DNA from 3 places in the Amycolatopsis lurida genome. Region 3 is predicted to be linked to each of the others. Evidence: riboswitches for the same ligand, from Rfam matches in the RefSeq annotation. Region 3 holds a riboswitch; each other region holds the start of a gene.
What was found. A riboswitch is a leader RNA that binds a small molecule or an ion and turns the genes downstream of it on or off. The one in region 3 is predicted to bind S-adenosylmethionine.

Region 1: linked by a shared signal. The riboswitch ahead of BLW75_RS30185 (methionine ABC transporter ATP-binding protein) and the one ahead of BLW75_RS38455 (aminotransferase class V-fold PLP-dependent enzyme) in region 3 are both predicted to bind S-adenosylmethionine.
Region 2: linked by a shared signal. The riboswitch ahead of thrC (threonine synthase) and the one ahead of BLW75_RS38455 (aminotransferase class V-fold PLP-dependent enzyme) in region 3 are both predicted to bind S-adenosylmethionine.

Annotation. Positions count from the first base shown of each region.
Region 1 is NZ_FNTA01000004.1:5,218,681-5,226,223, reverse strand. Features, by position in the region: gene BLW75_RS30195 (ABC-F family ATP-binding cassette domain-containing protein) at 1-553, opposite strand, end outside; gene BLW75_RS30190 (4-(cytidine 5'-diphospho)-2-C-methyl-D-erythritol kinase) at 622-1,587, opposite strand; gene BLW75_RS30185 (methionine ABC transporter ATP-binding protein) at 1,708-2,718, opposite strand; SAM riboswitch class I at 2,931-3,021, opposite strand; gene rsmA (16S rRNA (adenine(1518)-N(6)/adenine(1519)-N(6))-dimethyltransferase RsmA) at 3,243-4,079, opposite strand; gene BLW75_RS30175 (GNAT family N-acetyltransferase) at 4,120-4,704, shown strand; gene BLW75_RS30170 (DUF222 domain-containing protein) at 4,851-5,855, shown strand; gene BLW75_RS30165 (resuscitation-promoting factor) at 5,912-7,291, opposite strand.
Region 2 is NZ_FNTA01000004.1:1,858,100-1,865,642, reverse strand. Features, by position in the region: gene BLW75_RS13900 (ComEC/Rec2 family competence protein) at 1-1,694, shown strand, start outside; gene thrC (threonine synthase) at 1,712-2,977, opposite strand; SAM riboswitch class I at 2,990-3,122, opposite strand; gene holA (DNA polymerase III subunit delta) at 3,258-4,241, shown strand; gene rpsT (30S ribosomal protein S20) at 4,293-4,553, opposite strand; gene BLW75_RS13880 (EamA family transporter) at 4,912-5,790, shown strand; gene BLW75_RS13875 (VOC family protein) at 5,814-6,188, shown strand; gene BLW75_RS13870 (class I SAM-dependent methyltransferase) at 6,185-6,772, opposite strand; gene lepA (translation elongation factor 4) at 6,886-7,543, shown strand, end outside.
Region 3 is NZ_FNTA01000004.1:7,051,360-7,058,902, forward strand. Features, by position in the region: gene BLW75_RS38440 (ArsR/SmtB family transcription factor) at 1-193, shown strand, start outside; gene BLW75_RS38445 (potassium/proton antiporter) at 306-1,784, shown strand; gene BLW75_RS38450 (M23 family metallopeptidase) at 1,916-2,599, shown strand; SAM riboswitch class IV at 2,728-2,842, shown strand; gene BLW75_RS38455 (aminotransferase class V-fold PLP-dependent enzyme) at 2,875-4,230, shown strand; gene BLW75_RS38460 (hypothetical protein) at 4,250-4,882, shown strand; gene lspA (signal peptidase II) at 4,907-5,470, shown strand; gene BLW75_RS38470 (RluA family pseudouridine synthase) at 5,467-6,393, shown strand; gene BLW75_RS38480 (AsnC family protein) at 6,931-7,543, opposite strand, start outside.

The DNA.
Region 1 (7,543 bases), 1.8 Mb from region 3:
CGAGGAACCACCGGTCGTGCGTGACGACCACGACCGCGATCCTGCGGTTGAGCAGGTGATCCGCGAGCCAGCGCACACCTTCGACATCGAGATGGTTGGTCGGCTCGTCGAGGACCACGAGGTCCAGTTCACCGGTGAGAGCGGCCGCCAGTGCCACCCGGCGGCGTTCGCCACCGGACAGGTTCGCCGTTTCCTTGTCGATGCCGAGAGCGGTGATGCCCAGACCGTCCATAATGGACCGGACACGCGCGTCAGCGGCCCACTCGTGCTCCGCGCCGTAGCGCTCCAGCACGACATCTCCGACTGTGCTGCCTTCGGGAAGTTCGGTCCGTTGGGTGACCACGGCCATCCGCAAGCCCCGGACTTGGCTGACGCGTCCCGTATCGGGCTCGCTGATCCCCGCGAGGACCTCCAGCAACGTCGTCTTCCCGCCCCCGTTGAGACCGACGACACCGATACGCTGCCCCTCCGCCACACCGAGCGAAACACCGTCGAGCAGCGGGCGCACCCCGAAGGACTTGCTCACCGACTCCAGGTTGACCAAGTTGGCCATGCCTCAGCCGATCCTTTCCAAAAAGCTCGCATCACAAACGAATTAGTCGGTGTCCATTTCGGACACCCTCATGCGTGCACCCGAGGCGGCGACGGCCGCGGCGCGTCATCCCCGCCGACCAGCCGGGCTCCGGGGACGGGCCCGTGCGCGACGCGCACCGTGCGACAGACACCGGCGCCGGACAACTCCGCGGCGACCTCGACGGCCGACTGGGCATCCGCGCACAGGAAGGCACAGGTCGGCCCGGATCCGGACACGGTGCCGGCGAGCGCACCCGCGTTGACTCCCGCCCGCAACGTGCGGCGCAGCCCCGGACGCAACGAGACAGCGGCCGCCTGCAGATCATTGCCGAGAAGCAGCGCCAGTTGACGCGGGTCGCCGGATGCCAGCGCCTCCACCACCGGAGTGTGCGAGCCGATCCGCGGTGGGCTGCCTTCTTCACGCAACTTGTCCAGCTCGCCGAACACCCGCGGAGTCGAAAGCCCACGCTGGTCGAAGGCCAGGACCCAGTGGAAGGTGTGCCTCGACAGGACAGGCACCAGCTGCTCGCCTCGGCCGGTGCCCAACGCCGTCCCGCCGTAGAGCGCGAAAGGAACATCGCTCCCGAGTTTCGCGGCGATACCCGCCAGTTCGTCCCGGGAGATGTCGAGCTTCCACAGCGACGCGAGCCCCACCAGGGTCGCGGCCGCGTCGGCACTGCCACCGGCCATCCCGCCCGCGACCGGGATGCCTTTGCGCAACACGACTCTGACCTTGGACTCGCCGTCCGCCTTGCCGATGTGGGCCGCCAACGCCTGCGCTGCCTTCCAGGCCAGGTTGTTGGCTCCTGTCGGTACGGAACCTTCACCTTCACCGTAGACCTCGACGCCGGGGTCCTCGGTGACCGCGACGGTCACCTCGTCGGTCAGGGAAAGCGCCTGGAACACGGTCACCAGCTCGTGGTAGCCGTCCGGGCGTACATCTCCGACCGACAGGTGCAGGTTGACCTTGGCGGGGACCCTGACGGTCACTGGGGGCGGTACGACGGCGAGCACGCGTCAAGCCTACGTGGCCGCTCCACTTGCGCTGCCATCAGGAGAAAGAGAATGGAAGGGGCAGACGCGAACGGGCCGCCTTGGACGCAATTCGTCCTGGACGGCCCGTTCGCGGAGAAATCAGGCGGCGACGCCCTGCGGGCCGCGGACCGGGTGGGTCACGTGGCCGCCACGTTCGGCGATCCAGGCGAGCGCGGCGTCCGCGCGCTCACCGCGCACCCCGAGGCGGAACCGGCCGACCGGGGTGTCGCCGATCCGGGTCAGACCGCCCCCGATGGTGGCGAGCTCGACGTCGAAGCGACCGGCGGCCTCCGGCAGCAGCGCACCGACCGAGGCGAAGCCGACGAGCACTACGTCCACCGCACGGTCGTACTTCGAGGCCTGTGCCCGCCCGGTTTCGATGGCGGGAAGCAGCGCCTGCGCGGTCCGGCTGTTGGGGTCGGAGACCAGGTCGAGCACGGTTCCGCGTTCGATGATCGCGCCGGCCTCCAGAACCGCGACGTCGTCGCAGACACGGCGGACCACGCCGGCGTCGGGTGTGGTGAGCAGCACGGTGACACCGAGTTCGGCGCGCGCCCGGTCGAGCACGGTCAGGACCGCGCCGGACTCCTCGGGCTGCACGCCCGCGGTCGGGTCGTCGGCCAGGAGCACGGACGGCCCGGCGGCCAGTGCCTTGGCGATGGCCACCCGGCGCAGCTGCCCCTCGGACAGGTCGCCCGGCCGCTGCCCCGCACGGGGGGTGAGCCCGACCAGGTCGAGCAGGTTGCCGACCCGGTTGCGGCGCTGCGGCCCGTCGAGGCCGAGCTGCTCGAGCGGCGAAGCAATGTTGCCGGCGATGGTGCGTTCGGCGAGCAATTCCGGCTTGGTGCTCACCACGCCGACCTGGCGCCGGATTTCGCGGAGACGGCGTCCGTCGAGGGTTCCGGTGTTGAGTCCGTCGAGGCGGACGACACCGCGGTCGGGACGCTCCTGAAGACCGATGCACCGAGCAAGGGTCGATTTGCCGGAGCCCGCCGGACCGACGACTCCGAACAGCGAGCCTGCTTGGATGTCCACGCTCACATCGCGCAGTGCGACGACGGGATTTCCGTTGAGGGGAAAGGATTTGGACAGGTTTTCAACAGTGATCACGAAAGGCTCCATGCACATGGGGCGCTGCTTCTTGCGAGCGCGCCAACCGTCACCGAGTAACCGTCCGGGAAACGGACGGATTCAGAGATAAGGGAATGAACTCAGGCAGTAACGGTGGAGCGTCGACACGCACTTACCGTGCGGCGACCTTCATCGACGACACGTCGCCTGGTCAGCAGGAGCGGGTGGGTGACCCTGTTCATTAGGCACAGCCTCCATCGGTCCTGGCTGTAGCACCTGCCCTGTGGAGGGTGGTTGCTGCGACTTCGGCGAGCCAGGTCTCTCAGTCGCTCGGGATGGCTTACTGAGTAAAACCGATCCCACTGGATGAAAGCAAGCGCGTAGGCGCAGATCACACGTCTGGTCGCGTCCATTATACAGGATGGGCCGCCCATATTATGGGACGCGGACAGGCGTATCCGACCTCCGGCAGGCGCGCTGCCTGCTAAGACAAGGTTCGCCCGCGCCAAATCGAGGGGAGGAACCACGCAGTCGCGCGGCCCCGGTCACCTGCGCCAGGGTGGTCAGCCGGCAGCCGCGGCGATCCGGGCGAACTGGTGGACGTCCAGCTGCTCCCCGCGGGTTTTGGGGTCGATACCCGCCTTTTCGAGTAGTTCCCCCGCGCGTTCGGCGGAACCGGCCCACGACGCCAACGCTGCCCGCAAGGTCTTCCGCCGTTGCGAGAAGGCGGCGTCGACGACCGCGAACAGCCGCTCCCGCTCCACGGACGACACCACGTCGCCCCGTTCGAACGCGACCAAGGCGGAGTCGACGTTCGGAACCGGCCAGAACACCGCCCTGGGCACCGCGGCGACCTTGCGCGTCTTTCCGTACCAGGCGAGCTTGACGCTGGGTACGCCGTAAGTCCGGCTTCCCGGACCCGCCGCCATCCTGTCCGCGACCTCGGTCTGGACCATTACGAGGCCGCTGGTCAGCGACGGCAATTCGGCCAGCAGGTGGAGCACGACGGGAACGGCGACGTTATACGGCAGGTTCGCGACGAGCGCCGTCGGCCGTGCCGGCAGGTCGTTCGCGGTGATCCGCAACGCGTCCGCGCCGACGACCGTCAGCCTTTCGGCCCCGCCTCGCTCGGCCACGGTGCTCGGCAGCCGTTCCGCCAGCACAGGATCGATTTCGACCGCGACGACCTCGGCGCCGGTCGCGAGCAGTCCGAGTGTCAGCGAGCCGAGGCCCGGCCCGACCTCCAGGACGACGTCCCCTTCGCCGATCTTCGAGAGGTCGACGATGCGGCGCACCGTATTGGGATCGTGCACGAAGTTCTGGCCGAGCTTCTTGGTCGGACGTACGTCCAGCTCGGCCGCCAGCGCCCTGATTTCCGCAGGACCGAGCAGTTCAGTCACCCGACGATCGTAACCATGTCCGGTAAGCCACGATTGGCCGGTGGACGACGTCGTACTCGATGGAGACAAAGTCCGGCTGCGCGATTGGCGCCCGTCCGACCTCGGGCCGCTCCGTGACCTACTCGATCCCGCGCGGCCTTGGCACGAAACGAACGGCCCCTACTTCGGCACCCCGAGCACGGCCGCCGCCGAATCCACAGCGCGCGAACTCACCACGATCAAAGCCGAACCGCCCGATCCTCGCACCAGCCTCGCCGTGTGCGATCTAAGCGACGGAAGGCTGATCGGCCGGGTCAGCTGGTATTGGGAAAGCAGGGAGACCGACTGGCGGCGGATGGGGCTGGTCATCTACGACGAACGGTATTGGGGCGGTGGATTCGGCACCGAGGCCTTGCGCATGTGGACGACCTATTTGTTCTCCCGCACCGACGCGCTCCGCCTGGACTTCGCCACGTTCTCGGGGAACCCGGGGATGATCGCCGTCGGGCGGCGGCTCGGGTTCGTCGAAGAAGGCCGGTTCCGGAGCGCCCGGCGCTGGTCCGGCGGCGTCCATGACGCCGTCGTCTACGGGGTGCTCCGTGAGGAGTGGGACCGGAGGCATCGCTCAGACATGGGGCCGGCCTGATCCGACCCCACCATCCGGATGGCTTTTCCCCAGCGACACGCATCCCACTCAAGGGTGATCGGCGCAGGTCGGCGCCGCCGGAGCGTGATGATCATCCACCCGATCGATACCGTGCATTCGTTCGAATCTGCCTCGACAATCGAAGGATGACCAGCACAAACATTCCCAAGGCCTTCCCGCTCAATCTGCCGGAAGGTGACGCCGAACTGCTTCTCGAGGAGTTGCAGACGCGGCTACGCGAAGGGCGACGTCTTGTCGCCGAAGTCGGCCAGATCCTGGCCGAGATCGAGTCACGTGGTGTCCGCGATCTCTACGGACACAACTCGATCGCCGTCTTCTACGAGCATGTGGCCCGGGTACCTCGAGCAGAGGCTCAGAGAGTGACCGGCAGAGCGCTGGCGCTCAATTCGAGACGGGCGCGCGACGGCACGTCGATCGCCCCCGTCGCGCCCCTGACCGGTACCGCGGCCGCCACCGGCGCGCTGGCCGAGGCCAGTATCGATCGGATCGTCACGGTCATGAAGAGGCTGCCCGAGCACGTCACGGCGAGCGCGCGCCTCGAGGCCGAGAAGGGCTTGGTCGAGCTCGCCTGCGTCGCGAGACCGCGTGACGTCACGGTGGCGGGCACAGAGCTGCTCGCACAACTGGACCCTGATGGAAAACCCAAAGACGACCCCGCCCCGCAACGGCGGCGGAGCGAGTTCTGGTTGCGCCAGAAACGAACCGGCCGCTGGGACATGCGCGGCGACCTCGATGCCGAGACGGGCGCCCGCCTGAACGCGCTCCTGGTGCCGCGGGCCTATCCGGCTCCCGATGGAGGAGCCGACGACCGTTCGCCGGCCGAAAGGCGCGGGGACGCGTTCTCGGAGATCGTCGAGCTCGCGGAAACCGGCCCGGACATCCCCATGCCCCGGAAGAGCTCGGAGCAGGTCGCCGAGCAGCCTCAGGCAGCCGAGCCCGCCGAGGAGCCCGCAAACCGTCCCAAGCCCGCCCAGGCGCCGCCTCAGGGCCGCCAAGGCCCATCCCGTAGCGGTGGCGTTCAAGACCCGGCCAGGAACGTGGCTCACTTACGGCCTGCGCGCTGGTGGGCGAGACTCTCGAGACCGAGAGCCGGGAACCCGGCTCAGCCTCCGAAGCCCCTAACGGCCTGAAGGCCACCTTGCGAGCGAACCCACAGAGTGACCTTCAGGAAAGAGGATGATCTGCGTCAGGCCTTCTTGCCACAGTGCGGCCAAGCGCCGTAGCCACCACGGTCCTCGCGGACCTTCTCGGCGACAGCGATCTGCTGGGCCTTGCTGGCCTGGTGCGGGTACGCGGCGTACTCGTCGCCACCGTAGGCATCCCAGGTGCTCTTGTTGAACTGCAGGCCACCGTAGTAGCCGTTGCCGGTGTTGGCGGACCAGTTCCCGGTCGACTCGCACTGCGCGATGCGGTCCCAGGCGCCGGCGTCCCCGATGACCGGGTCGGCGGGCTTCTTAGTACCGACCTTGACGATCTTGGGCTTGGCCTCGGTGATGACCTCTTCCGAGACCTTCTCGCGGCCGACCTCTTTGCCGTTGCGCTTGGTGACCTTGTAGGTCACGGTCTTCTGGCCCGGCGTGCCCGGGTCCTCGACCTTGGTCTTGCCCTTTTCGAGGTTCGGATCGTCGACCTTCTGCTCGGGCGGCGCGATTTCCTCGTTCTGCTTGACCATGGTGACGCCGGTCCGGCTGATGTGGACCTCGGCGCCGTCGACCAGCTTGACGTCGAGACCGCCGACGGCCTCGTCGTCCGGGCCGAGGGTCATCCGGAGCTCACCGAGGAATTCCTTGGTGGTGACGGAGTTGGTCTGGACCTTGCGCGGTTCGTTCGCGCCGTCGTAGACCGTGACGTTCTTGAGGGTCTTGACCTCGACGGTGGCGCCTTCGAGCGGCAGCTCGCCGTTCTGCGGGAGCGAGGTCCAGGTGCCGGCCTTGGCGAGGTCGGCGCGACCGAGCTGGTTCAGCGCTTCGCCGAGGTTGGTCGCGCGGACCCAGGACTCCTGCTGCGGCGCGCCGTCGACGATCAGGTTCAGCTTGCGGCCGCGCTCCAGCTTGATGACGCCGCCGTCACCCACCTCGGCCTGAGGCGAGGGCGAGAGCGAGTCGTGGGCGCCGACGGAGAGGCCGGCGTCTTCGAGGACCTCACCGACGGTGTCGCCGAAGCTGTGGACGGTCTGCTGCTTGCCGTCGACGTCGAGGGTGACGCTCTTGTTCATCGCCATCGCGGCCGCGCCGCCACCACCGAGGGTGAGCAGCACCGCCATGACGGTTCCCTTGAGGAAACGCTTCTTCCAGACCCGGGTCGAGTTCGCGATGACCTCGTCCTTGGTCGCGGCCTTCATCGGCGCGCCCGCAGTGCGGTCCTCGGCCAGCTCGTCCGGGATGATGATCGGCGGGAGCATGGTGGTCTCGGCGCTGATGAGGCGGATCAGCTCGTCGACATCGACGTCGATCTCGGCCATCAGCATGTCGGCGTCGGGGCCGAGCGCCGCCAGGACGTCCTGGTGCGTGATGCGCGGATCGTCGGAGTAGTCCAGCTCGCCGTACTGAGTGTCGCGGTCGAGCACGGCAACCGAACCGGCGGAAGCGAAGGTGTTCGTCTCTGCGCCGAGGCGCGAGCCATCCTGCCTACTGCTACCAGTCACTGGGTCGTTCCCTTTCCCAAGACGTCGAGGAGCTCGACAACCACTCCACTACGTCCTTCGTCTCGATGCGCGCTTCGGCACACCTCTAGAAGTCCGACACCCGCAGCCAGCGCCATCGTCACGGTTCCAGGCCGTACCTCTCCTGGTTCCGCTTCCCCGACGTGCACTGACGTG
Region 2 (7,543 bases), 5.2 Mb from region 3:
CCGGACTGGTGGTGGGGGACACGAGCACACTGTCCCCGAGGGTCGAACGCGAGTTCACGGACTCCGGCATGTCCCACCTGATGGCCGTGAGCGGTGGGAACGTGGCGATCGTCTGCGGCTCGATCCTGCTCCTGCTGAGGGTGCTCCGGGTCGGGCCGCGGACCTCCGCCGCCGCGGCCGCCGCGGGGCTCGCCGGGTTCGTGGTCCTCGCCGGGCCCGCGCCCAGCGTGCTCCGCGCCGGGGTGATGGGGGCGGTCGGGCTGCTGGCGCTGGCGCTGGGGCGCCGCGGTTCGGCGCTGCCCGCGCTGGCGTTCGCGGTGGCGGGGCTCGTCGTGGCCGACCCCGCGATGGCCGCCGACTTCGGGTTCGCGCTTTCGGTGCTGGCCACGGCCGGGCTGGTACTGCTGGCGCCGAGGTGGGCGGAATGGCTGGTCGGACGCGGTGTCCCGGCCGGCTACGCCGAGGGGCTGACCATCCCGCTGGCCGCGTTCGTGGTGACGACGCCGGTCATCGCGGGCATGGCGGGATCGGTCAGTCTCGTCTCGGTGGTGACCAACGTGCTCGCCGCGCCGGTGGTCGCCCCCGCCACCGTGTTCGGCGTGCTCGCCACCGTCGTCGGCCCTTGGTGGCCGTCGGCGGGAAGGCTGCTGGTCCGCCTGACCGAACCCGAGGCGAGCTGGCTCATCACCGTGGCCCGTCACGGCGCCCGTGCACCGGGAGCGGTGATGGACTGGCCGGCTGGCTGGTGGGGCGGGCTTCTGGCGGCCGGACTGCTTGTCGTACTGCTCGTCGCCATCCGGCTGCGGCACGCCAGGATCCTTTTGGCGGTCGCGCTGGCCGCCGGGCTGCTCGTCTTCGTACCGGTGCGGGTCCTGGCCCCGGCGTGGCCGCCGGCGTCGTGGAGTGCTGTCGCCTGCGACGTCGGGCAGGGTGATGCCGTCGTCCTCGCCACGGGCGAGCAAGGACGGGCGATCCTGGTCGACACCGGGCCGGAACCGGGGCCGGTCGACGAATGCCTGAGCAGGCTCGGCGTCGACAGGGTGCCGATGATCGTGCTGAGTCATCTGCACGCCGACCACATCGGCGGCCTCGAATCCGTCTTCGAGGGCAGGTCGGTCGGGGCGGTCGCGGTGGGTCCCGGCCGGGCTCCCGCCTGGGCGTGGCAGCAGGTCGCGGACGAGACCGCGCGCCGCGGGATTCCCTTGCTGGAGCTGGCGATCGGGCAACGGCTGGACTGGCCGGGGTTGTCGCTGGACGTACTGGGGCCGCGGTACGTCACCAGCCGATCGGTCCGCGAACAGGACGGCACGGTGATCAACAACGGTTCCGTCGTCCTGCGCGCCGGAACCCCGGCGGGTCGGGTGCTGCTGACGGGCGACATCGAGCTTGCCGCGCAGGCCGACCTGATGGCCGAAGGGGCCGATCTGCGTGCCGAGATCCTGAAGGTCCCGCACCACGGAAGCCGTTACACTGCACCGGATTTTCTCAACGCCGTCGCGCCGCGCGCGGCATTGGTGAGCGTCGGCGCCGGAAACACCTACGGCCATCCGAACAAGTCCACTTTGGACAATCTGGTGGCCGTCGGCGCGTCGGTCGCGAGGACGGACACGGACGGCGACACCGCCGTCCTCGCTGACGCGCGAGGCCTCGCCCTGGTACGCCGGGGTGAGCCCCGCGGCCCGCCTCGTTCCTGAGGCGGGCCGCCGGGAACTCAGATGCCCAGAGCCTCGCGGACCGCGTCGGCCGAGGCGCTGACGGTGGCCTTGGGGCCGATCTTGTCCTCGACGGCGTCGAGGGTCTTGAGGCCGTCACCGGTGATCAGCAGGACGATCTCCTCGTCCGGGTTGAGCTTGCCGGTCTCGATGAGCTTCTTGGCCGTCGCGACGGTGACACCACCGGCGGTCTCGGTGAAGATCCCCTCGGTACGGGCGAGCAGCCGGATGCCTTCGACGACCTCTTCGTCGGTGACGTCTTCGATCGCGCCACCGGTGCGGTTGACGACGTCGAGGACGTAGGGGCCGTCGGCCGGGTTCCCGATCGCCAGCGACCGGGCGATCGTGTCCGGCTTGACCGGCTGGACGACGTCGTGCCCCGCGCGGAAGGCCGCCGAGACGGGGGAGCAGCCGGTGGCCTGCGCGCCGAACACCTTGTACGGCGTCTCGTCGACGAGGCCGAGTTGCCCGAACTCACGGAAACCCTTGTCCACCTTGGTGAGCTGTGAGCCGGAGGCGATCGGCACCACGATCTGGGAGGGAAGCCGCCAGCCGAGCTGCTCGGCGACCTCGAAGGCCAGCGTCTTGGAGCCTTCCGAGTAGTAGGGCCGGACGTTCACGTTGACGAACGCCCAGCTCTCCTGCTCGGCGGCGAGCTGGGTGGCGAGCCGGTTCACGTCGTCGTAGTTGCCGTCGACCGCGATCAGGTCACCGTCGTACACGGCGGTGGTCAGGATCTTGGCGCGTTCCAGGGTCTTCGGGATCAGCACGACCGACCGCCAGCCCGCACGGGCCGCCGCGGCGGCGACGGCGTTGGCCAGGTTGCCGGTCGAGGGACAGGCGAGCACGTCGAACCCGAACTCGCGTGCGGCGGCCAAAGCGACGGCGACCACGCGGTCCTTGAACGAATGAGTGGGGTTGCCGGTGTCGTCCTTGACCCAGACCTTCTTGACGCCCAAGGCTTTGGCGAGCCTGTCGGCCTGGATGAGCCGGGTGGCGCCGGGTTCGGTGTTGGGGATCTCTTCGACGTTCGAGGGAACGGGAAGGAGTTTCTTGTAGCGCCAGATGTTCTTCGGTCCGGCTTCGATGTCCTCGCGGCGCACGCGGCCGAAGTCGTAGGCGACTTCGAGCGGCGAGAAGTCCTCGGCGGAAACGAATTCGGGGGCGAGCGGCTGCCGGTGTCCCTCTTCCTTCGACACCAGTTCGACGGCCGGTCCGAGATCCGGGGTCTTGGTGGTGGAGGTCGTGCCGAGGGTTGCGGTCATCGCGAGGTTCCTTCCTCATCTGCCCCGCCATGGCGGGCCGGAATTGGCACCGTGTTCGTCAGCTATCCCGCGATCGCGGAATGACAGGCTGACGCCGGTTGCCGGGGCTTCATCGGGCCGTTCCCTCTGCCCCTCTGGATGAGCGGTATTCGATTGTCGGCACGCGTGTGCTCGCGTCGCCTCGCCAACACCGTACGACATGAGGCTCAGGTGGGGCCACCGTGCCCGCTACACATCACCGGACAAAGCACACGAGAGGAGGAGTGGCAGGATCGTCACCGTGACGACGCAAGGTTCCGCCCCATCGCCGCTGGTCCTGGTTCTCGGTGAGGAAGAGCTGCTGATCGAACGGGCGGTCCGCAGCGCCTCGGACGCGGCCAAGGCGGCCGATCCGACGGCGGATCTCACCCGGATCCGGGTGTCGGACCTCACAGTCCCGGCGCTCGCGGAAATGGTCAGCCCCTCGCTGTTCGCCGAGGGCAGGGTGATCGTCCTCGAATCCGCGCACGACATCTCGCAGGAGCTCGCGGACGGGGTGATGGCCTACGTCAAGGCGCCCGCCGACGGCATCGTGCTCGTCGTCGTGCACAGCGGGGGTGGCCGGAGCAAGGCCGCGAAGGGGCTCCCCGCCGCCTTGAAGAAGGCCGGTGCGGAGGTTGTCGAATGCCCGAAGCTGACCAAAGCCGCTGAGCGGGAATCCTTTGTCCGCAACGAGGTCCGCCGCGTCGGCGGGAAGATCGACGGTGCGGCCGTGCTCGCGCTGATCGACGCGGTCGGCTCGGACCTGCGTGAACTGTCGTCGGCCGCGACCCAGCTGGTCGCGGACGCCGGCGGAACGGTCGACGAGCAGGCGGTCCGGCGCTACCACCGGGGCCGCGCCGACGTGAACGGGTTCGCCGTCGCGGAGAAGGCCGTCGCCGGTGACAAGGCCGCCGCGCTGGAGTCGTTGCGCTGGGCGATGCAGCTTGGCGTACCGCACGTGCTGGTCGCGGACGCCCTCGCCGACGCCGTCCGGACGATCGCGCGGGTGTCCGGTGCCGGTCGCGGGAACCCGAACCAGATGGCGGGTGAGCTGGGGATGCCGCCGTGGAAGGTGCGCAAGGCGCAAGGGCAGGCCCGCGGCTGGGGCCAGGACGGGCTCGCCACCGCGATGCGGGTGGTCGCCCGGCTCAACGCCGAGGTCAAGGGAGTCGCGGCCAACCCGGAGTACGCGCTGGAGCGCGCCGTCCTGGAGGTCGTAGACGCCCACGGCACGAGCCGCTGAAACGGCGAAGGGCCCCGGCGACTCGCGTCGCCGGGGCCCTTCGCAAGCCGATCAGAGAGAGTTCGCGCGCTTCGCCAGCGCGGACTTCTTGTTGGCGGCCTGGTTGGCGTGGAGAACGCCCTTGGTCACGGCCTTGTCCAGCTTCTTGGCCGCGTCCTTCTGCAGTTCCAGGGCCTTGGCCTTGTCACCGGCGTCGGCGGCCTCACGGAACTTGCGGATCGCGGTCTTCACCGAGGACCGGATCGCCTGGTTGCGCTGACGCGCCTTCTCGTTGGTGGTGATGCGCTTGATCTGCGACTTGATGTTGGCCACGGGGGCGCTCCTCTTGAATCTCTCGGTGGTTTCACCGCCGCGCTGTGACCGGCCCTGCTGCTCGTGAGAGCGCGCGGGTTTCCTCCATGACGGAATGCCACACGACGGTGAAAGGCAAGCTTAACAGCCGTCCAGGGATGGCTCGCGGCCACCTGGGGACGGGTGCTTGAGGTACGGTGCGGAGCGTAGTGCCTAGGGTTCCGCCGCCTGCCCGCTCAGCGAAACACACAATCAGGGCAGACGGGACAGGTCCGAGCGGCACCATCGGCGGGGCCGGAAGCGCCGCCGTTCATCTGACGGGACAAAAGCCTGGAGGACCGGTGTTTTCCGCGTGCGCGGAAAACGTGAAAGGTCCGCCGTGAACGCCACTGCCCTGTCCTTCGTCGTCATCGCCGCCGTCATCCACGCGGGCTGGAACCTCGCGGCCAAGCGGATCCGTCGTGGCGGAGCACGTTTCGTCTGGGCGTACTACAGCCTCTCCGCGATCCTGCTCGTCCCCGTCATGGCCGTTTCGCTGGCCGTGGAGCCGCAACGTCCACAGTGGACCTGGTTGTTCGCCGCGGTGGTCACCGCGGTGTTCCACGTCACTTACGGGGTCGTCCTCCAGCGGGGATACGCCGTGGGGGATCTTTCCGTCGTCTATCCCGTCGCCCGCGGTACGGGGCCGCTGATCTCGGTGCTGGCGGCCGTCGTCCTGCTCGGCGAGCGGCCAGGAGTGCTCGGTCTGCTGGGCGCGTTCCTCGTGGTCGCCGGGGTGCTGGTGATCGGCACCGGGCGGGCACCGGCGCACGCCGACGCCGCCGATCGGGTCGCTCGCCGCAAAGGCCTGGTCTACGGACTGCTGACCGGTCTCACGATCGCCGCCTACACACTGTGGGACGCGCATTCGGTCACGGACCTCGGGGTCCCGCCGATCGTCTACTTCGGAACCGGCGCGATCGTGCAGAGCCTCCTCATGACTCCGTATGCGCTGAAGGACCGCGATGAAGTGTCGTGGCTCTGGCGTGAACACAAACGTGAGGTCCTCGTCGTGGGCGCGCTCTCTCCGGTCGCCTACTTGCTGGTGCTCTACGCCCTCCAGATCGCTCCGGTGAGCCTCGTCGCACCCGCGAGGGAGCTGAGCATCGTCTTGGGTGGCCTCGCCGCCTGGCTGGTCCTGGGGGAGGCGAACGCCGTGCGCAGACTGGCCGGCTCGCTGGTGGTGCTGGCGGGGATCACCGCGATTGCGATGGCCTGAACCCATCCGGTAGGGATTGAGCCATGGACGTGCTGAGCAGCAGGGTGCTGATCCACCCGAAGGACCTCGACGTGTCGACGGCGTTCTATCGGGACACCCTGGGCCTGGCCATCGACAAGGAGTTCCCCGGCGGGACGGTGTTCTTCGCCGGGAACGGGTCGATCGAGATCGTCGGTACCGGGAAGACCGGCCCGACCCCGGACGTCGCCTTGTGGCTCCAGGTCCGGGATCTGCCCGCCGCGCTCCGGGAGCTCGAGGAGAAAGGGCTGGAGCCCGTCCGTGGGGCACGACGTGAACCTTGGGGTCTGGACGAAGCGTGGATCGCCGACCCGGACGGCACCAGGATCGTGCTGGTCGAGGTGCCGCGTGAGCACCCGTTGCGCACTGATCCGCGCTAGGCCGAAGGCTTGATCGCGCGCAGCTGAGCGGCGAGCGAGGCGCCGAAACCCGGCGGGTCCCAGGTCCAGGTCTGCAGATCGGTGAAGCCGGCGGCGGCCACCTCGTCGGCCAGCTCGTGCCGGGTCACCGGCAGCCACTTCTCGTGCGACGACAGCAGCAGCCGCCCGCCGGGCCGCAACACGCGGAACAATTCGGCGAACCCGGCCGCCCGGTCCTCCCACAACTGCACGTTGTTGACGCTCAGGACCACGTCGACGCTCTCGTCCGGCTGGCCGGTGGAGTCCGCGGTGCCGTGCCGCAGCTCCACCTCGTCGCCGCAGCGGCGGCGCGAGCGGGCGAGCATCTCCGGGGAGGGGTCGACGCCGATCGCGCGGCCCGCGCGATCGGCCGTCGCCTGGAGACCGATGCCCGGGCCAGGACCCACGACCAGGGCGGTTTCGCCGGAATCGATCGACGCCAGCTCGACGACGCGAAGTTCGGTGGCGGCGTTGCCGTGCGCCATCGCCCGGCCGCCGAACCGGCCGAGCAGTCCCCGAGGATGGCCGAACGTTCGGTCGAGTATCTGGGAGAGTGAAGTACTCATGCTTCGAGGGCACCACAGCTCATCACGGGCCGCATCGGGGATGACCCCCACTCGCACCCGGAGCGGCATGGGACCATAGAGGTGGCACACCCCGACCTTCGCGAGGAAACCCGTTGACGACGTTCGCCGACACGACCTTCACGCCCCCGGAGCTCATCCGGAACTTCTGCATCATCGCGCACATCGACCACGGCAAGTCGACCCTGGCCGACCGGATGCTGCAGCTCACCGGCGTGGTCGAGGAACGGGCCATGCGGGCTCAGTACCTCGATCGAATGGACATCGAGCGGGAACGCGGCATCACCATCAAGGCGCAGAACGTGCGCCTGCCCTGGAAGGTCGACGGGCAGGACCACGTCCTGCACATGATCGACACCCCGGGCCACGTCGACTTCACCTACGAGGTCTCTCGCGCGCTCGAGGCGTGTGAAGGCGCCGTCCTGCTGGTCGACGCCGCGCAGGGGATCGAGGCGCAGACGCTCGCCAACCTGTACCTCGCGCTCGAGAACAACCTCCAGATCATCCCGGTGCTCAACAAGATCGACCTGCCGTCGGCGGATCCGGACAAGTACGCCGCCGAGATCGCGCACATCATCGGCTGCGAGCCCTCGGACGTGCTGCGCGTGTCCGCCAAGACCGGTGTCGGTGTCGGTGACCTGCTCGACGCGGTGGTGAAGCAGGTGCCCGCGCCGCAGGGCGACGCCGACGCCCCGGCACGGGCGATGATCTTCGACTCGGTGTACGACACCTACCGGGGCGTCGTGACCTACA
Region 3 (7,543 bases):
GCTGCGCGACTGTCTGGATTGGACGGTCCGGCGTGATCATTTGGCGGGCCGGGTGCCCGCGGCGTTACTGTCTCACGGAGTGGGCGCCGGCTGGTTGTCCCGTGAGGGCAACCGCGCGGTGAAGGTCCTTCCCGCGGCGGAAAAGCCGTTCGCGGTACTCGGCGTCGACCTGGTGGCCCTGCGCAGTCCCTAGTGGACAGTCTGTAACACAGGTTGCCCGGGCGCTTTCCGACCGGTACACGAACGTGTGACGAGCACCGCCTCACTATTCTGGAGCCCTCACGGCGACCGGAACGGGAGGCGACATGGAGCAACTCCCGCTCATCCTCGGCACCGGTGGCGCCGTGCTTCTCGTCGCCGTGATCGCCGTCCGGGTGTCGATCCGCGTCGGTCTTCCTTCGCTGCTGCTGTATCTGGGGATGGGGGTCCTGCTCGGCGAAGCCGGGTTCGGCATCCAGTACGACAACCCCGAGCTCACCCAGTCGCTCGGCCTCGCCGCGCTGGTGATGATCCTGTCCGAAGGGGGCCTCACCACCCGGTGGTCGGCCGTGAAACCGTCGCTGGGCATCGGAATCGCACTGTCCACAGTGGCCGTTGTGGTGAGTATCGCGGTCACCGGCGCCGCCCTGCACTGGTTGCTGGGCCTGGACTGGCGGATGGCGTTGCTGTGGGGCGCGGTACTGGCCTCGACCGACGCCGCCGCGGTCTTCTCGGTGCTGAGATCCGCGGGGATCGGCAAGCGGCTCGTCGGCGCGCTGGAGATCGAGTCGGGGATCAACGACGCCCCGGCCTACATCGCCGTCGTCGTCCTCGCCGAGGGCGCGACCATCGACTGGTCGCTGCCGCTGCTGGTGGTCTACGAACTCGCCGCCGGGCTGGTGATCGGCCTGGCCTTCGGCTGGGGCGGGGCGTTCGCGTTGCGCCGGGCGGCGCTTCCCGCCACCGGTCTGTACCCGCTGGCCACGGTCGCGGTCTGCGTCGTGGCGTATTCGAGCGGGCAGCTCGCCCACGCGTCGGGCCTGCTCGCCACCTACGTCGCGGCCCTGGTGCTGGGGAACTCGAAGCTGCCGCACCGCTCGGACACGCTGTCCTTCGCCGAAGGGCTCGGCTGGCTCGCGCAGATCGGCCTGTTCGTGTTGCTCGGCCTGTTCGCCTCGCCGAGCAGGATCTTCGAAAGCCTGGTCCAGGGCCTGGTCGCGGGCGCGGTCGTGCTGCTGCTCGCCCGCCCGCTGTCGGTACTGCTGTCGGCGCTGCCATTCAAGATCCCCTGGCGAGAACAGGTGTTCCTGTCCTGGGCCGGGCTGCGCGGGGCGGTCCCGATCGTGCTCGCGTTGATCCCGCTGTCGTCCGGCGTGCCGGGCGCGCAGGAGCTGGTCGACGCGGTGTTCGTGCTGGTCATCGTGTTGACGCTGCTCCAAGGGGCCACGCTGACCCCGCTCGCGAGAATCCTCGGGCTGGCCCAGCACGCCGAGGCGCACGAGATCGACGTCGACTCCGCGCCGCTCGACGAGATGGGCGCGGAACTCCTGCAGGTCCGGATCCACAAGGGATCGAAGATGCACGGCGTGTACCTGGCCGAGCTGCGCCTGCCGGTGGGGGCGACGATCAGCCTCCTCGTCCGCGACGGCTCCGGCTTCACGCCGAACAAGAACACCCGGCTTCAGGAGCACGACCAGTTACTCGTCGTGACCACCGCCGAAGCCCGTGACGCGGCCGAACGACGCCTGCGGGCCGTTGACCGCGCGGGCCGTCTCGCCAGGTGGAAGGGCGAATCCGGCCAGTAGGTCACGAACCGCCACCAGCTGTTCGTCGGTTGATCTCAGAAACTTCTTCCCATTTGTACTCCTTTTGGATTACTTTCCCCGCAATCGACTCCATCGAATGGGTGAGTGTCACGGGGTAAGGAGTACGCAAGGTGACGAAGCTTCCTGCGCGGTTCGCTGGTCTGGGGGTCACTGCCGCACTCGTCGGGGTGGTTCTCTCTGCTCCCGCCGCCTCCGCGGCCGGCGCCTTTCCCGCGTTCGGGCTGCCCTTCGAGCCGGGCCAGTCGGTCTACTCGGCGGGGATCCACTCGGACAACGGCACCTCCGGCGTGAAGAACGCCATCGACTTCAGCCCCGGGGACAAGACCGTTCGCGCCCCGCTGGCGGGCACGGTCCGGATCCAGCACTGTTCCGGCGGCGACTGGGTGACCGTCGACCACGACGGCGGCTGGCGGACCGGGTACTACCACCTGGAGGGCATCGCGGTCACCGACGGCCAGAAGGTCGCCCCGGGCGACGCTCTCGGCCGGACCGGCAACGCGCTGCCCTGTGGTGGCCGCAGCACCGGCGCCCACGTGCACTTCACCCTGTGGACCCTGCCCGCGGCCGCCGCGCAGGGCGGCGACTCGCGCGACTTCGGGGTCGGCGCGGGCAACTGGAACGGCCTGTCCTACGACGAGGTCTCGACCAAGGTCGCCGAGGCCTACGGCGAAGCCGTCGACGGCAAGACCTTCGGCGGCTGGCAGTTCACCGCGGGCACCGATCAGTACTCCGGCACCGCGACCGAGGTCTCCTCCCGCGCGACCGTCCCGCTGCCCGGCCGATTCCGGGTCTGACCTGCCGTTGCCCGGCGCGGCGCGGCGCCGGGCAGCGGTTCTTCCCGCTTGCGGAGCACGTGAGCGGCGTCTCAAGATGCGGACAAGGGCTGGCTCGATCGGCCGCCCATCCGCTAACTTCGTCCGTAGGTCACGAGTGTCAGCGTCAAGCCCCGGCTAGCTGACCGGCAACCCTCCTTCCGCGGTGGGGTGCCCCGGGTGAGGACCTGGCTCGTCGCGTGGTGCGACGGGCAAGCGCGGGATCCTCGGTGGGTCCCCTGGCCCGGAGGATGACGATGACTCTCGCTCTCGAACGCACCAGCACCCCCGCTGAAGACGTTGCCCCGCACCGGATCCCGGCGGTCGCGTGCGCCGATCTCCGGGTTCCGCTGGTCACCGGCGGCGACATCGGATACGCCAACCTCGATCACGCGGCGAGCGCTCCCTGCCTGGACAAGGTGCGTGCCGCGGTCGACGAATTCCTGCCCTGGTACGCCAGTGTGCACCGCGGCGCCGGCTTCGCTTCGCAGGTCTCGACCAAGCTTTACGAGCGTACGCGCGGAATCCTGCGTGACTTCGTCGACGCGCGGTCGACCGACACCGTCGTGTTCACCCGCAACACCACCGATTCCTTCAACCTTCTCGCGCGCAGCCTGCCGAAACACACCTCGGTCGTCGTGTTCGACACCGAGCACCACGCCGCGCTGCTGCCGTGGAAGGGACCGAACGTCCGCCGGATCGAAACCCCTCGGACCCGCCTCGCCGCGGTGTCCGCTGTGGACGAAGCGCTCGCGGACTGCCCGCAGGGCCCGCGGCTCGTCGTGCTCACCGGCGCGTCCAACGTGACCGGGGAACTGTTGCCCGTCAAGGAGATCGCGGCCATCGCGCGGCGGCACGGCGCCCGGATCGCGCTCGACGCGGCGCAGCTCGCACCGCACCGGAAGATCTCGGTGCGCGAACTGGACGTCGATTACGTCGCGCTCTCGGGGCACAAGCTGTACGCGCCTTTCGGGGCCGGCGCGCTGATCGGCCGAGCCGACTGGCTGCGTGCGGCTCAGCCGTACCTCGCCGGTGGCGGCGCGACGAAGCTCGTCAACCGTGACTCCGAAAACCTCGGCGTGGTCTGGAATTCCGGCCCCGAGCGGCACGAAGCCGGTTCGCCCAACACCGTCGGCGTCTACGCGCTCGGCGTCGCCTGCGAAACCCTGGCCGCGAACTGGGACGGGATCGTCGCCCACGAGGAGGAACTGCTGGCGCGCCTGCGCCGCGGTCTCGCCGCCATCCCCGGATTCGGCGAACTGCGGCTGTTCGACGCGCCGGTCGATCGGGTCGGCACGCTCAGCTTCGTCGTCGACGGCTTCGACCCGGGCTGGCTCGCCGCCGTGCTGTCCGCGGAATACGGCATCGGCGTGCGAGACGGCGCGTTCTGCGCACACGTGGCGACCAAACGGCTGATCGCCGTGGCCGGTTCGACGGGGCAGCAGGCCGTGCGGGTCAGCCTCGGCCTCGGCAGCACCACCGAGCACGTGGACCGGATCGTCCTGGCGCTGCGCCAGATCGTCGCCCGCGGTGCCCGCTGGCAGTACGAGAAGCCCGAAGGCCGCTGGGTGCCGGAGAACGATCCGCGGGAGCTTCCCCCGTTCTGCGCCTGACCCACTACCCTCACCCCGCATGGGGAACGAGCGACCGCGTTACTGGTTTCCGCTGGCGTTGCTGGGGTTCGCCCAGTTGCTGGTGGTGGCTTTCGGCGGGATGTGGTCCGGGGGATGGTTCGCCTACGCGCCCGCCGCTGGACGGCGGTTCCTGACCCAGGATCTGTATGGGGTCGGTGATGGCGGGTACGCGAGCTTGTACGGCGTCGAGATGAGCCGCGAGACCGCTGCCGCGCTGGACGCGTCGTTCGACATCGCCGGCCGGACCGACGGCTGGCTGTTCGCCGTCCTCGCGGTCTACCTCGGCACGGTGCTGTTCTATGCCATCCGGACGAAGGCCCTGCGCTGGTGGAAGGTCGCCGCGATCGCGCTCGGTGGACTGGTCGCCATCGTGCTGGCGGATCTGGTCGGCTACTGGGAATTCGATCTCGACGGCGACACCCGGAGCGCGATCCTGCTGACGCTCGGCCTGGCCGGGCTCGCCTGGCTGGAGCGCAGCGTCCTGGTCCTGGTCGTGGCCGCGGCGTTCGTGCTCTGCGCGATCGTGTTCGCGCGAGGACAGCTCGCGCTGGTGCTGTCGTCACTGGTCGTGCTCGCCGGGGCGTTCGCCGCCCTGCTGAGCAGGCCGAAGGCGGCCGCCGAGGAGTCCTGAACACGCTCAGTGGACAATGGGGGAGTGAGTACAGAGCCCGAAACGGCGCCACCGTCGCCACCGCTGCCCAAGAAGCGCGTCGCCGTGGTGTTCGCCGTCGCCGCGGTGCTGTGGGGGATCGACCTCCTCACCAAGCAGATCGCCGTGTCCACGCTGGAGGGCAAGCAGCCGGTCGAGTTCCTCGGCGGGCTCGTGTACTTCCAGCTCGTGCGCAACCCCGGGGCCGCCTTCTCGATGGCGACCGGGCTGACCTGGGTGCTCGCGCTGGTCGCGATCGCCGTCGTGATCGCCATCGTCTGGCTGTCCCGGCGGCTGCGCTCGGTCGGCTGGGCGATCGGCCTCGGCCTGGTGCTGGCGGGCGCGCTCGGCAACCTGACCGACCGGATCTTCCGCGCGCCCGGCCCGCTGCAGGGGCACGTGGTCGACATGATCTCCGCGTTCGCGCCGAACGGGCAGGGCTGGGCGATCTTCAACGTCGCCGACTCCGCGATCTGCGTCGGCGGCGTGCTCATCGTGATCCTTTCCTTGCTGGGCAAGGACTACGATGGAACGTCTACAAAGGACAAGAAGAAGGCGGCGAGCGAATGAGCGCGCGGATGTTGCCCGTTCCCGACGGGCTCGACGGCATGCGCGTCGACGCGGGGCTGGCGAAACTGCTGGGACTTTCCCGCACGGTCGTGGCGGAACTGGCCGAATCCGGCGAGATCCTCCTCGACGGCAGGCCCGCCGGGAAGTCGGACCGGCTGACCGCCGGCGGGCTGCTCGAAGTGACGCTGCCCGATCCGGCCTCGGCCGTCGAGGTCGTCGCGGAACCCGTCGAAGGGATGAAGATCCTGCACGACGATGACGACATCGTGGTGATTTCGAAGCCGGTCGGCGTCGCCGTGCACCCGAGCCCCGGCTGGACCGGGCCGACCGTCGTCGGCGGGCTCGCCGCCGCCGGGTTGCGCGTCGCGACCTCGGGCGCCGCCGAACGTCAAGGCGTCGTGCACCGGCTGGACGCCGGCACCACCGGCGTGATGGTCGTGGCGAAGAGCGAGCACGCGTACACCGTGCTGAAGCGGGCGTTCAAGGAACGGACCGTCGACAAGGGCTACCACGCCATCGTGCAGGGCCACCCGGACCCGACGCGCGGCACCATCGACGCGCCGATCGACCGGCATCCCCGGCACGACTACAAGTTCGCCGTCGTCCAGGGCGGGCGGCCCAGTGTCACGCATTACGAGGTCGTCGAGGCCTTCCGCGCCGCGTCGCTGGCCCAGATCAAACTGGAGACCGGGCGCACACACCAGATCCGGGTGCACTTCTCGGCGCTCAAGCATCCCTGCGTCGGTGACTTGACCTACGGCGCCGACCCGGTGCTGGCGCGCAAGCTCGGGCTCTCCCGGCAGTGGCTGCACGCGAAGACGCTCGGCTTCGCCCATCCGTCCGACGGGCGCTGGGTCGAGTTCGAGGCGGAGTACCCGGACGACCTGGCCAACGCGCTGCGGATCTTGCAGGACGAGAACTAGGCGCGAGCTCGGCTGAGCGCGCTCAAGTACATGAAGGCCCCCATCCTTGCGCCTAGCTCCGTGAAGGGGGCCTTCACTACCTTGAGGGTCAAGTCGCACAACTGCTGGTCAGTGTCACTCTTGGTAATTCGAAGGTCGTGCGCGGCACTCTGATTCTGGACTGGCCGGCGGGAGCCGACCGTACTCTGAGTGTCCACAAGGGACACCACCCGGCCACAATGCCCGGTTTGTGCACTTTGCGTGGAGGTCGTGAGTGTTTTGTGTCGTTAGAACGACACAAAACACTCACGACCCCCACGCGGACCTGTGCATATCGCCACCAATCGGACACTCGGCCGCCTGGACGTGTTCCCTGTGGACACTCAGAGCCCGACCGGTACATGCCCACCTGCCGCAACCCCATACGAAGGGCGGCGAATCCCGGCTGGCGCCGCAATCGCCGCCTACATCCCGCCTGACCAGCAGTTATGTGTCTTTGCCGGTGCCCTGACCTTGAGGGTGGGGAAGGGGCCCTTCGCTACCGCGGCGCCGGTCGCGTCAGTCGTCGATCGACCAGGTCAGCGTGCGCTCGTCCGGCTCGGGCCGCGGCGACCAGCGCACGGCGACCACGCGGGTCGCGTCCGGTAGCACGTAGACGGTGTGCCCGCCCAGGGTCTCCCCGGGCCGGACGCCGATCTTGTGCGGCGGCCGCGAGGTCAGCGAGACCGGCGCCTTGGTGATCGGCTTGCCGTCCGCGGTGAGCAGTTCGAGGTAGTTGTCCGGGAGCGACACGAACGGGATGTTCCCGCGGTTGGTGATCTCGGTGTGCACCACGACCGACCGTTCCCCGGCTTCCAGTGAGTAGCCGGCGGCGCTGAACAGGTAGTCCGCCGGGTCCTGGACCTCCAGCAGCTGGACGGTGAGCTGCTCGCCCTCCAGGCCCTGGGTCTCCATCACGTCACCGGTCCGGCCCTTCTTGCCCTCCGGGGCGGCCTGCGGCGTGACCTGCTGTTCGTCGCCGCGCGCCCAGGACGCGGTCTGCGGGACGCCCCAGGTGCTCATCACCGGGTCGGCGGGCGCCATCGGGGGCGGCGCGAACTGCTGCTGCGGCGGGGCGGGCGGCCGCGGAGGCGGCGCCATCGGCTGACGCACCGGGGCCGACGGCGGGCCG